Regions from separate parts of the Solibacillus sp. FSL H8-0538 genome, predicted to be linked through region 2. Evidence: riboswitches for the same ligand, from Rfam matches in the RefSeq annotation. Region 2 holds a riboswitch; the other holds the start of a gene.
The links. A riboswitch is a leader RNA that binds a small molecule or an ion and turns the genes downstream of it on or off. The one in region 2 is predicted to bind cyclic di-GMP.

Region 1 (5,158 bases), 1.9 Mb from region 2:
GTTTTATCACTTTTCTAACACTTATTACTCAACTTAGGGGCGCTCATCATGGGGATAACGACATTATTATTAAATGCATTCATTATTATCATTTGTATTTTTTTCTATCAAATATTTTGGTTAGATAAAGATGGAAAAGAAGCGCGTAATCCTATATTAATTTCCTTTCTTTCATCCATTGCGGTTGTTCTTTGTATGACATTCCCATTTAAGTTTAATTATGGATACATATATGATTTACGGCTTATCCCAATCCTTTTAGCTGTTCTCTATGGTGGTTTTAGGAGTTTTATTTTTATTACTGTTATATTTGTTTCTTACCGTTTTTACTTAGGCGGAAACGGAGTCTACCCTGCAGTTATTGTATATTTTATGGCCACTTCCATTACTATGGTATCCCAATATTTTCTTGCTGGTTATTATAAAAAAAGAAAAATATTGTTCAGCTTATTGCTTATGTCTCTTTGCACTATTTCCTTTTCTATCTTTGCTTTAATGAACCAAATACGGATAAACGATAATGTTCAACCTGATTTTATTCACTTTTTATTCAATTATATAGTGATCAATATTCTGACTGTTTTATTGTCTCTTTATCTAATTGAAGGAATGATAGAAAGGTTTAAAATGAAAGAAAAAATTCACCGTGCAGAAAAATTTATTGTGACTAGTGAATTAGCAGCGTCTATAGCCCATGAAATAAGAAACCCGTTGACTACGGTATATGGATTTATGCAGATGTTTAGTAAAAACGAAATCTCTGAAACACAAAAGGATGACTTTTTGCAAGTCATGCTAATGGAGTTAGAAAAAGCGCAACTCGTTATTAACGATTATTTGTCCCTTATAAAACCACAAAATGTTGCAAGAGAATTATTAGATATTAGACCAATTGTTGAGCAAGTAATAGAGGTTATTTTACCGATCGCCATCCAATATAATGTTAAAGTTGAAAGCGATAAAGAATGTTCCTATTATATACATGCCAACACCGATAATCTAAAAATGTGTTTAATTAACATTGCAACGAACGGGATTGAAGCCATGACTAATGGAGGGATGCTCCGAATTAATGTGAAAAAGGTAAAGAATCATATTGTGATTGATATTATTGACACAGGAATTGGAATGTCTTCTGAGGAGATAAATCGAATCGCTATGCCGTTTTATTCTACAAAAGAGAAGGGAACCGGGCTAGGTACGATGATTGCATACAGTATTGTAAAAGAATTAAACGGAGATATAGAAATAAAAAGTGAAAAGGGAAAGGGAACACGGTTTTCTATTATTATTCCTTCTTCCTAATAGAAGTCGTAGGGCAAAAAAAATTTCGACGATTTAATGCTTGCTGAACGGATTACCAACTTATAAAAGTGCTGATGTGCGCGCCGGAGAGTTTTTTGCCTTTCACGGGATAAAAATTTGACTCAGGAGCTGTATGTAACTACAATTTCCCGGTATGCCATTACCCTGGAAAAATGATCGGTTCCTGATTTACCAGCATCGTCGGAACGATCATGTTTACAAGATTGAAGCGGAATTGATGCCGATGTGTTGTTCAGCCATTTGTTCTTTTTATCACATCATTTTCAATTGAGCTTAGCGACCCGAGAAGCAGGCAATTAAATATGGAAAACGGCAAAACTGTCGAAAGGCAGTGACGTAAAGCCACGGATCTTCTCACTGTTCAAGTGATGACCGCCGAGCTACCCATCACGAATAAGTGGACATAACCTTATTTCGATCCGTCATGGAACTGTATGTTGCTCCTATTCAAAGGGAGTATCAGCAATATGCAAATGATTTAGCTACTTTAGAAAAAAAGCTTTCCAAGCTATTAGACGCTTACATGGATGAGGTGATTTCTAAAAGTGACTATCAAACGAAAGCTAGAAAACTAGAGGAACAAATTGCCTCATTAAAAGGTTTAATGCACCCACTAAATGAACAATTGAATACAACAATCTCTAGCGAAGTGACTTTTGAACAAGTAAAGGCCGTACTACAAAATTTTCAAAAGGCTTTCAAACAATCACTAACAAGGGAACAAAGAAAACGCTTGTTACTTTTACTGATTCATCAAATTACTATCGATGAAGATCGTAAAATTGAGAGCATCCAACTTAAATTGAATAATGATATGCTAGAAAAATTACAACTAGGAGTAGGAGAATCATCTACGGATGAAATATATAAGGGTTTGTATGTAAGGTGAAAGTGAAATGCTAACATAAAGAATTATTATCGAAGCTTCTCATTAGTTGTGCAAACTTTTGGGAAGCTTCTTTTTTCTTCTGAAAATAAATTCAGAGGTATTATTAACAAACACAAAAAGCATAAAATGTGCAACACACATATTCCTTTGAAATTGTTACATTAATGTTTGTTCAATTTGAGTAATCCTTACTTGTGCTAACGGAGGGTTTAAATATTGTTTGGTGAGTCCGTGAGTGATCAACGACTTCTTCAAGCAACGAACACTTAACGTCATATCCCCGGAAATCAAATTGATGAGAGGAATCAACTATTAAGTACTCTTGAAAAATCACATAGATTCGATTGAGCCAGGGGTTATGTTAGAAGTGATTGAGGAAAAGTTTAATTTTCTTCAAGCCTATTCACAAGCAGATGGAGCTAAAGAAAACAACATATAGCTACTATTGCTAAATAATAGATAATGAATAAAGCAATGCTTGAGAAACTCCATTCACCTAGCTAAAAGGCATTTTTCACTAAATTACTGCATATAATAGAATTGCAAAAAATGTTGAGGTGATAGGAATGCTCAAGCAAGAACTAACCAACCGGATGAAGCAATTGCAAGAGAGGTTAATTACGAACGAATATGACGCTTATATTATTACTGCCGAAGAAGACATCTGGTATTACACAAACATTACATACAAACCAGAGGAACGCCCCTTTCTCATCATCATTGTCCCCGATCAAACACCTACATTACTTGTACCAAAGCTTGAAGAATCCCACGTACATAAAAGTATTATCGATTATGATATTGTTTCTTATTGGGAGTTTCCATCTTCAGATGGCAGCAATTGGTATGATAAACTAAACCAGTTGATCCAAGGTTATTCACGAGTAGGAATCGAGAGTAACGTGCGTACAGACGTTTATCATCTCATGCAAGCAAAGGAACTAGTTTTAGCACAGTTAGTCGAAGCACAACGTAAAGTGAAAAGCGTCTATGAACTTGAAAAAATTCGCATGAGTGCTAAAGTGTGCGATGAAGCAATGGAGGATATTTTTAATACGATTTATCGCGGTGCCAGTGTGTTAGAACCATTTACCTTATCAAAAAAAGTACAAACCAACCTTATAAAAACAAAGCAATTTGACCCAATCACAACTTCAGTGCTCACAGCAGTTTGGAATGCACCGACAAGTGCGATGCCGCATAGTATTCCTGAGTTAGGTGATCGATTTGGGGATGGACCGAACGTCGCGATGGCCTATTTTCGAATTAACGGATATTCAGCAGAGTGTGAACGGACGTTTTTTTTTTTTTGGACAACCTACCAAAGACGATGTGGAAATGTTCCAACATATGCAAAACGCACGAAATAGGGCGTTGAGTATGGTGCGAGCAGGTGTAAGGGCAGGAGACATCGATGCAGAGGCACGAGCTTATTTTGATCAACATGGGCTACTTAATCGTTTATTACATCGTACCGGGCATGGAGTCGGCTTGCGAAATCACGAAGGACCGTATATTGCAGAAGGTAGCAACGAAATACTAGAGGAAAATATGGTGATTACGATTGAGCCGGGCATCTATATTGAGGGGGTAGGCGGATATCGACACTCCGATACCATCCGTGTAACCAAGGATGGCTATGAAGTTCTTACAACATTTCCTACTGATCTAGTAGATATGACGATCACCAAATCGAACATATTGGCAAAGCTAAAAGGGAAGTTTATACAGAAGTATTTGAAGCTTTGATGTTAAGTTTGGCATGAGGTTTAATGAAAAATATATATCAGGTTAGCGTATCAAATCGCGGTGATGCTTACCACACCAAACCTGATAACTTCTACAATCAATTTTAGTGAGTCAATCGAATTCGTTTTGTTTATGTTGAATAGTGTTGTAGTATAGGTGAAACGAGTAATATGAAAATAAGAGGTGACCCTGATGGGTCACCTCTTATTTGTGGTAGGGATGATTGTTATTGATGCGATATGCCCGATATATCTTTTAAAATAATATTGTTGTCTTAAGCCGAATGTCCATGTTACTTATAGTTATTGTTTCATCGGTCTGGATATTTCCTTTTCTCACTATTATCGATACATCAGAAATTTAAGTCACACTTAAATCTTGTATTTAGTATGATCGATGTGTTGGTTATTGTATTATGGATAATAGAACGACTGCCTCAATAAATATTTATAATATAAAAATTAAGGAGAATTACATGGCCTGGAGCAAATTGAAGCAAAATCTGGAGAGCTTTCTCTGTCCTGCATTATATGGAAGGGTTGAATACCGTGCAACCAGCTATCGTTATTTACCTGATAAAGCAGGAATTTGTTATATTGCGGTAGATAAAAAGAATGTACTCAATATGAGTGATAGTACTACCTTAATCAGATGGTATCAGACGGAGCTGGAAATTAAGAATGATTCAGATATCCAAATTCCTATCAGCAATGAGGAAATTGAAGCGGTAAGAAAAGAAACCAAGGGGATAGTTCCGGAAGATCGTCTACAAGTAATTGCAAGGGGTAGAAAATTATCAGAATATGCAAAGGAGCTTTTGTCAGCGCAGTCATCATTAAGTAAATCAAATTTTATCGTTGTAGCTAATAAGTTTTTATCCACTTCTATAGAGGAAAACATAGAGAGCAATGATATCCTATTGAATATTCTAGCTTTAGTGGACAGACGCGTTGGAAAAAAACGAATTTTAAACATGACTGAGAAGATGAAGTTAAAGCATCCAATTGTGCAGTATTTTTATGAACTAAGGCTTAGTACGTTATGAGAATAAATAACTCATTACATGAACATCTTTCATTACTTATTGATTTCCTTCGTTTTCAATCCAAGAGAATTTATACATTTGTTATTGAGTTTACTGAGCTAGCAATTAGAGTAATTAATTCGGGAAGATCAGTGGTTAACTCAGAAGGA
Region 2 (6,925 bases):
TTGCAAACGGCACAACTACATCGCTTTATTTTGCGACTGTTCATAAAGAGGCAAGCCTATTGCTCGCTGAAATATGCGCTAAAAAAGGACAACGTGGTTTAGTTGGTAAAGTTGTAATGGATGATCCTGAACAAACACCAGAATTTTATCGTGATGCGGATGTGCAAACAGCATTAGCAGATACAGAAGAATTTATCTTAGCGGTTAAAGAATTAGCCAGATCGACGAAACAAGGTGTTTATCCAGTTGTAACACCACGCTTTATACCAAGTTGTTCGGATGGAGCATTAAAAGGATTAGGGGAATTGGCTGCTAAGTACGATACGCATATTCAATCTCATTGTAGTGAAAGTGATTGGGCACATGGGTACGTACAAGAGCGCTTCAAGAAAAACGATGCATTTGCCTTACATGATTTCGGTTTATTGAGCGATAAAGCTGTCATGGCACATTGTAATTTCTTAAATGATGACGATGCAGAATTATTTGCTGAAACAGGCACTGCCATTAGTCATTGTCCTATCTCCAATGCTTATTTTGCTAACAGTGTCATTCCAGTTGCCCATCTACATGCAAAAGGTGTCGATATTGGTTTAGGCTCAGATATTTCTGGTGGTTTTTCACCAAGCCTTTTCGATAATGCGAGACAAGCTGTGATGTCATCTAGAATGTTAGAAGACGGTGTAGATCCATCTCTTCCTGCAGAAAAACGTGGCCTACCAAATTCACGAATTACCATTAATGAAGCTTTCTACTTAGCAACTGCTGGTGGTGGTGAAAGTTTAAGCCTCCCAATCGGTCGTTTACAAGAAAACTATACTTGGGATGTACAAATCATCGATACAAAATTAGCATCTGCAAAACTACCGATTTTCGATATTAATGAAGAATTAAACGATATTTTCCAAAAAATCATGTACCTTGTTCGACCAGAAAACATTCGTGAAGTATGGGTTCAAGGCAACAAGGTTCATAAACGAGCTCAATAAACAAAATAACAATACCCTATTAGTAAATACTGTCGAACATTTATTTAAATAACATAAAATTTTGAGGTGTGCATCTTAGTGGAAACACAAAATAACAAGCAAGCTAACGATAAAATCAGTCCCACGAATTTAACCGTTTTACCCGATGAAAAAGTTTCAACCGTTCAATCAGCTCTACTAGGATTGCAACATGTAATGGCTATGGATGTTTATGTAGTTCCATTCCTTATTGCGATGTTAATCGGCTTACAGTCTGGCCAATCAACCGCTTTAATTCAATCGACCTTTATTGCAGCAGGAATTGCAACTATTATCCAAACTCACTTTTGTATGAAACTCCCTATCGCACAAGGTCCATCTTATGTGCCACTAGGCGCCATTATTGGTATATATGCCGCTAGTGGTGGTGGTGAACTTGGTTGGAGTTCAGTATTAGGTGCTAGCTTAATCTGCGCTATTTTAGTCATTATTTTAGGCTTTACAGGAGTATTCAATACGATTGTGAAGACGTTCATCCCTCCAATTGTTGGGGGTACGATTATCTTTGTTGTTGGTCTTTCATTAATGCCCATTGGGTTAAGTAGTAATATCTATAACGGTGCAGGTGCTACGATCAACCAAAACATCTATTTAGCGCTTATTACAGCTGTAGTATTGATTGTTTGCGTTATGCTAGGTTCTTTCTTCCATACGAAAGGTCGCTTTTTCCGTATCACTTCGGTCATTATTGCGTTAATCGTAGGCTGTTTCGCAGCTAAATTTATGGGTGTATTAGATTTATCAGCTGTTTCTCAAGCAAAATGGTTTAGCATGCCGCAAATTCCTTTTGCAGACTTTGGTTTCTCTTTCAATATTTCTGCAATCATTACTATGGTTATTATTTATATTGTGTTAATGGCTGAAACAACAGGTACATGGTTTGCTGTCAGTAATGTAATCGACAAACCATTAACAGATAAACAAATTAATCGTGGCGTTATCGGGGAAGGAATTGGCTGTTTCATCGCTTCTTTACTTGGCTCCACTCCAGTAACCGGTTACTCAACAAATGCAGGGGTCATTTCGATCACAGGTATCGCAAGCCGACATGTCTTTGTCGCTGCAGGGGCTTGGTTTGTATTATTTGGATTTTCAGGTAAATTAGCTGCTTTGATTTCTGCCATTCCTTCAGCCGTAATCGGTGGTGTGTTTGTCATTGTTTGTGGCATCATTGCAATCAGCGGTTTACAAGTGATGAAAAATGAAAGAATTGGCGAAAAAGAAATGTACGTAATCGCTGTTCCGATGATTTTAACATTAGCTTTAACACTCCTTCCTAAAGATTTCTTATATTCTTTACCAACGACAGTGCAATATTTATTCAGCTCACCTGTCGCAACAGCTGCCATCGTAGCAATAGTGTTGAATAAATTATTACCGAGTGTGAAATAGTTTTATAGGATTAGCATAGAGAATAATAGATTTTGTAAGTACAATTAAATAACCCTAAAATAAAAACTGGTTAGAAATACTAACCAGTTTTTTGCTGTTAAGGAAATTATAAAATTTCGCCATGTGGACAACTTTAAAAAAAGTAAATGCAACGTCTAGGCTAAAGCGCTAGCCCCTCGAGGTCGCTTCGGGCTCGCAAGCAGCTGTCGGGGCTAAGCAGGCGCTTTAGCGCTTTTCTTCCTGTTATTGAAGATTTATAAGAGCCACTTGCGGGATGTTGCCTAAACGAAATGGCAGTTTGGTATTTCCAATCCCAGTATTCACATATAAATTAGGGTTTACATTACCAGGAAGAGCATACCAACCCTTTACGTATTCTTCTGCTAATGAAGTAGTAGCAAGAGGTCCGATAAATGGTAGGTACACTTGTCCACCATGACTATGACCGGCCAAAATTAATGCATGATTCGTAGACTCAAGTTGTTTTGCTACATCTGGTTCATGTAAAAGTACAAGGGTATTTTGATTACGAGATAGCATATCGTTCACACCAGCTATATCAGGTGAACCTAATAGTGCATCATCTAATCCATATATGAGTAGTTCTTCCCCGTTCGGAAAAATAATCGTCGTTTCTTCATTTTGTAAAAGCGTAAAATCAGCATCCGTAAGTAAGCGTTCGTAGTTTCGGACCATGCCGCCTCCTACATCCCGATTACCATAAACCGAAAATTTACCGTAAGGCGCTTTCATCTCTTTTAACAGAGAGATAATCTCTTGAATTTCCGCTTCTGTTGCACCCATATCAAATAAATCTCCAGTAAAAACTATGAGATCAGGTTTTTGTTTGTTTATTTTCTTAACAACCTTCTCGAACTGCTCCATACTAAAAAATTCCCCAACTTGCGTATCTGTAAAATGAGCAATTTTAATGGATGTCCCTTTTTCCTCGCTCTGTGTTGCATATGAAAATTCATGAGACGTAACGGTTAATATCTTTGATTCGATAAATGTTGCATAGACAAAAACGATCACTCCTACTACAACTAATAGAAGTAAAAATTTAATAAGCTTTCGCATTCCTATCCCCCACAGCTACTGCAAATCCTATATTAAAATAACTTTCTGATGTTATTACTATCTCATAACTTAATGTTAGATACAAATAATATGACAATTTAAATCGTTTTAGTATGATGTAATTTTGCCATATTACCCTGTTGTGAGGTAATAAATCTAGTGCTTATTATTCTATTGAAATAGTTTTTATCATGCTATTCTTTGTAGTAGAAAAATTAAATAAGCAAACCTAAAGAAATTTAGGGACGCAAAGCTATAGGGACTAAAGTTTATAACTATGTCAGCCAGTTGCCGAAGAGTACATTCTACTTTTTGTTTAGTAAGGCTCATTAAAAATGAAGCATTTTGTGTGGATTTATTTGATTACCTTATAAAAATAAAGCTACTCTTTTTGGAGTAGCTTTTTTTAGTAGATATGAAGGGACAGCATCTCGCCCTATTTTGGGCAAGATGTGTCTTTCTAATGTGCTTCTTAGGAATAAATTCATCAGGAGGAATTGTTAATGAAAGTTGTTAAGATTGCTGCAGTAGCCGCCTTGGCTTTTAATTTAGTCGGTGGCCCAATTAATGTTTTAGCGAGTAAAAATCCGAATGGAAAAATTATCGTGACTTCAGCCGAAGCAACTACTAATACTCCAATTGCTTCGGTTAAAAAGTTTGACTTATACGGGAAAGACATTTTAACTGCCTACAATGAAGTATTTAAATTGGGCTTCCACAGCTGACAGTCCCTAAATCCGTTGCTACTAAAGCCGGAACGCCTATCGACATCAACGGAAAATATTTCGCAACGGATGCTGAAGATGGCGATTTAAGAGCCGCTGTACAAGTGACTGGAGCAGATCAAGTAAACTTCGATCGAGCTGGTAAGTATGAGCTTACTTATACTGTAACGGATAGTGACGGCAATGAAATCACGAAGAAACGAACGATTTCTGTCGTGAATATGGAAGATGCTCATTTCCTTTCAGATTTCGATTGGAATTCTACTCAAAACAGCTATGCAGTACCTGTGAAAGATCTAGCAATTAGTCACAAAACTTTACGATTAACAGGAGAAGATGGCAGTGAGAAGGCTTACCAGAAAGGTATTGGTGCCCATTCTAACTCAACAATCGTCTATGATTTAACAGATAAAGACGCTGATTATTTCACTTCATTTGTGGGTGTAGACCGTCAGATGTACGGTTCAATTGGTTCTGTAACATTCCAGGTTATTGTTGATGGAGAAAAACAATTCGACAGTGGCTTAATGCAATCAAGAGATCCACAAAAATTTATTGAAGTGAATATTAGCGGTGCCAAAGAGCTGAAGTTAGTCGTTACTGACGGCGGTAATGGAAACGGTTCTGACCATGGATCATGGGGAGATGCTAAATTACATTTCGCGAACGCGGATAGAGTTTTCACAAAAGATTTAGTAGTAGCTTTTGAAGATGCGAAAGCCATTGATGCTGAAGGCTATACATCTGAGAGTGTGAATTTATTACTAGCTAGCATTGCAAAAGCGGACGAACTTCTTGCGAATAAGCAAGCTACTCAGGTAGAAATCGATCAAGCTGAAGGAGCACTAATTCAGGCTAAAGCAACGTTAGTAGCAATCGACTTCAATCAAATTATCATTATAAAAGATAACAATCTCAAGAAATCTATACAGCAAACACTAGGACTTACTGGAGAAATAACGCTACGTGATCTGTATGAACTCACTAGTCTTTATTGTCCTACTACGCGAATAACGAGTCTTGAAGGCTTACAATACGCGAAGAATTTAGTTTCACTAGATATTTCAGGAAATGCGATAACAGATTTCTCACCACTTAAAGATCTAACTAAATTAGATACTGTGATTGCGCATCCTCAAATCGTTGAAGTGAAAAGTTTAACTGGACCAGTAACGACAGTAGAAAACCTAGTAAAAGGCTTAGACGGTCACTATTTAAATCCTTACCAAATCGGTCTTAGGCATACGAAAACCAATAAAGAAATTTCTGTAGCTGTTGAGCAGCTTGCACCTAATGCAGATCAGTTTGCAATAGACCTTTCAGTAGAAGATAAAGGTTGGTATATGTTAGTCCTAGCTTATAAGTTACAAGAAGATACAACTATACAATTAACATATTTTTTGGATAATAACTAAAATTTCTCAGAAAACACAAACTCCCTTGAAAATGAATTCATTTTCAAGGGAGTTTGTCATTTATTAAACTTTTCGATGTTGGATAACTGTAAGCCCGAATTACAAAAATATAGTGCACCTTTCCTGTACGCATCACAAATAGCCGTATATCATAATTTTTTCAATTGTACTGATAATATTCCTATTCTAATCATTATTTGTGTCGATAGATGGACTAAATGAGCCAAATTGAATATTTTAGTCACACTTATGATAAAGAATGAGGTGTGCAGCAGATACTTGATTTTGTCATGGCTTTGTTTAATAAAATTAGTGAACGAATGACTGTTTCTTGTTCAAATTCATTCATATGTGAGAAAACATTATTTAAATATTCATTTATCGTCTGATCAATTATTGTAGCAACAAATTTACCTTCTACCGTTAGGAATAAAATGGATACTCTCTTATCTGTAGATGAAGGTGTTTTTTTAACTAGGTTCATTTTAATAAGAGTTTGAATTTGTCTACTAAAGGTAGTAATATCCATTCCTAATATTTCGGCAACTTGTTGCATCGAAGGCTCAGTTTGCTTGTCAATCTCATAGAGAATGTGACTTTGTACAGGTGAGATATCTACAGAACCAACTGAACAACATTTTTTATTTAAATATCCAAAGCTCTGAGTTAGAACTTGGAATAGTTCACGTTTGCTTTCCATTTCCTCACCTCCTAATTTTTTCTCGTATTGTACAATTAATATAACCGCCCCTTAATAACATACTCGGAAAATACACTAATTGTAAAATTAGTGTATTTTCTAGATGGTTGGAGGAGCTATTACAGGCATATTCTCGCAGTTCAAAGTCTTTAAAAAACAGCGCACTCAGTATTCAAATCATGTCATTATTTAAGACACTGCACTAGTTTTTTCACAATAAATTCCGCGTCCTGCCCTACTCCCCTTAATGTAGCAGAAGCAAAGGAACGCTGCCCTTCCAGCCCCACATAATAAAGACCTGGAACTATGCTAATGCCTGCCTTATGTAAAGGTCTACCTTCCTCATCAAGTGCGCCAATTGCTTGCAGGTATGGAAATTGTGGCCTGAAGCCGGTCGCAAATATTACGGTATCCACTGGTTCTTTTATCCCGTCCGGCCAAATGACTCCCCCCTTATAAAAGGATGTAAACATCGGTTCTTGATAGGGTTTTCCTGCCGTTATTCGTTCTTTGTATTTGTTTGTATCATTCACTGCTTTTGACCTCGGTGCAGTTTTCCCGAATCTCCAGAATGGGAAGGTATCA

Region 1: it holds a riboswitch for cyclic di-GMP, as region 2 does, so the genes downstream of both, MHH87_RS16330 (hypothetical protein) here and MHH87_RS07135 (hypothetical protein) in region 2, are expected to answer to the same signal.

Annotation. Positions count from the first base shown of each region.
Region 1 is NZ_JBBOPI010000001.1:3,413,798-3,418,955, reverse strand. Features, by position in the region: gene MHH87_RS16335 (ATP-binding protein) at 49-1,305, shown strand; cyclic di-GMP riboswitch class I at 1,628-1,714, shown strand; gene MHH87_RS16330 (hypothetical protein) at 1,751-2,215, shown strand; gene MHH87_RS16325 (M24 family metallopeptidase) at 2,782-3,585, shown strand; gene MHH87_RS16320 (M24 family metallopeptidase) at 3,554-3,964, shown strand; gene MHH87_RS16315 (SF0329 family protein) at 4,440-5,009, shown strand.
Region 2 is NZ_JBBOPI010000001.1:1,521,696-1,528,620, reverse strand. Features, by position in the region: gene guaD (guanine deaminase) at 1-989, shown strand, start outside; gene MHH87_RS07145 (uracil-xanthine permease family protein) at 1,068-2,420, shown strand; gene MHH87_RS07140 (metallophosphoesterase) at 2,664-3,500, opposite strand; cyclic di-GMP riboswitch class I at 3,713-3,796, shown strand; gene MHH87_RS07135 (hypothetical protein) at 4,004-4,225, shown strand; gene MHH87_RS07130 (NPCBM/NEW2 domain-containing protein) at 4,207-5,640, shown strand; gene MHH87_RS07125 (MarR family winged helix-turn-helix transcriptional regulator) at 5,888-6,340, opposite strand; gene MHH87_RS07120 (NAD(P)-binding domain-containing protein) at 6,526-6,925, opposite strand, start outside.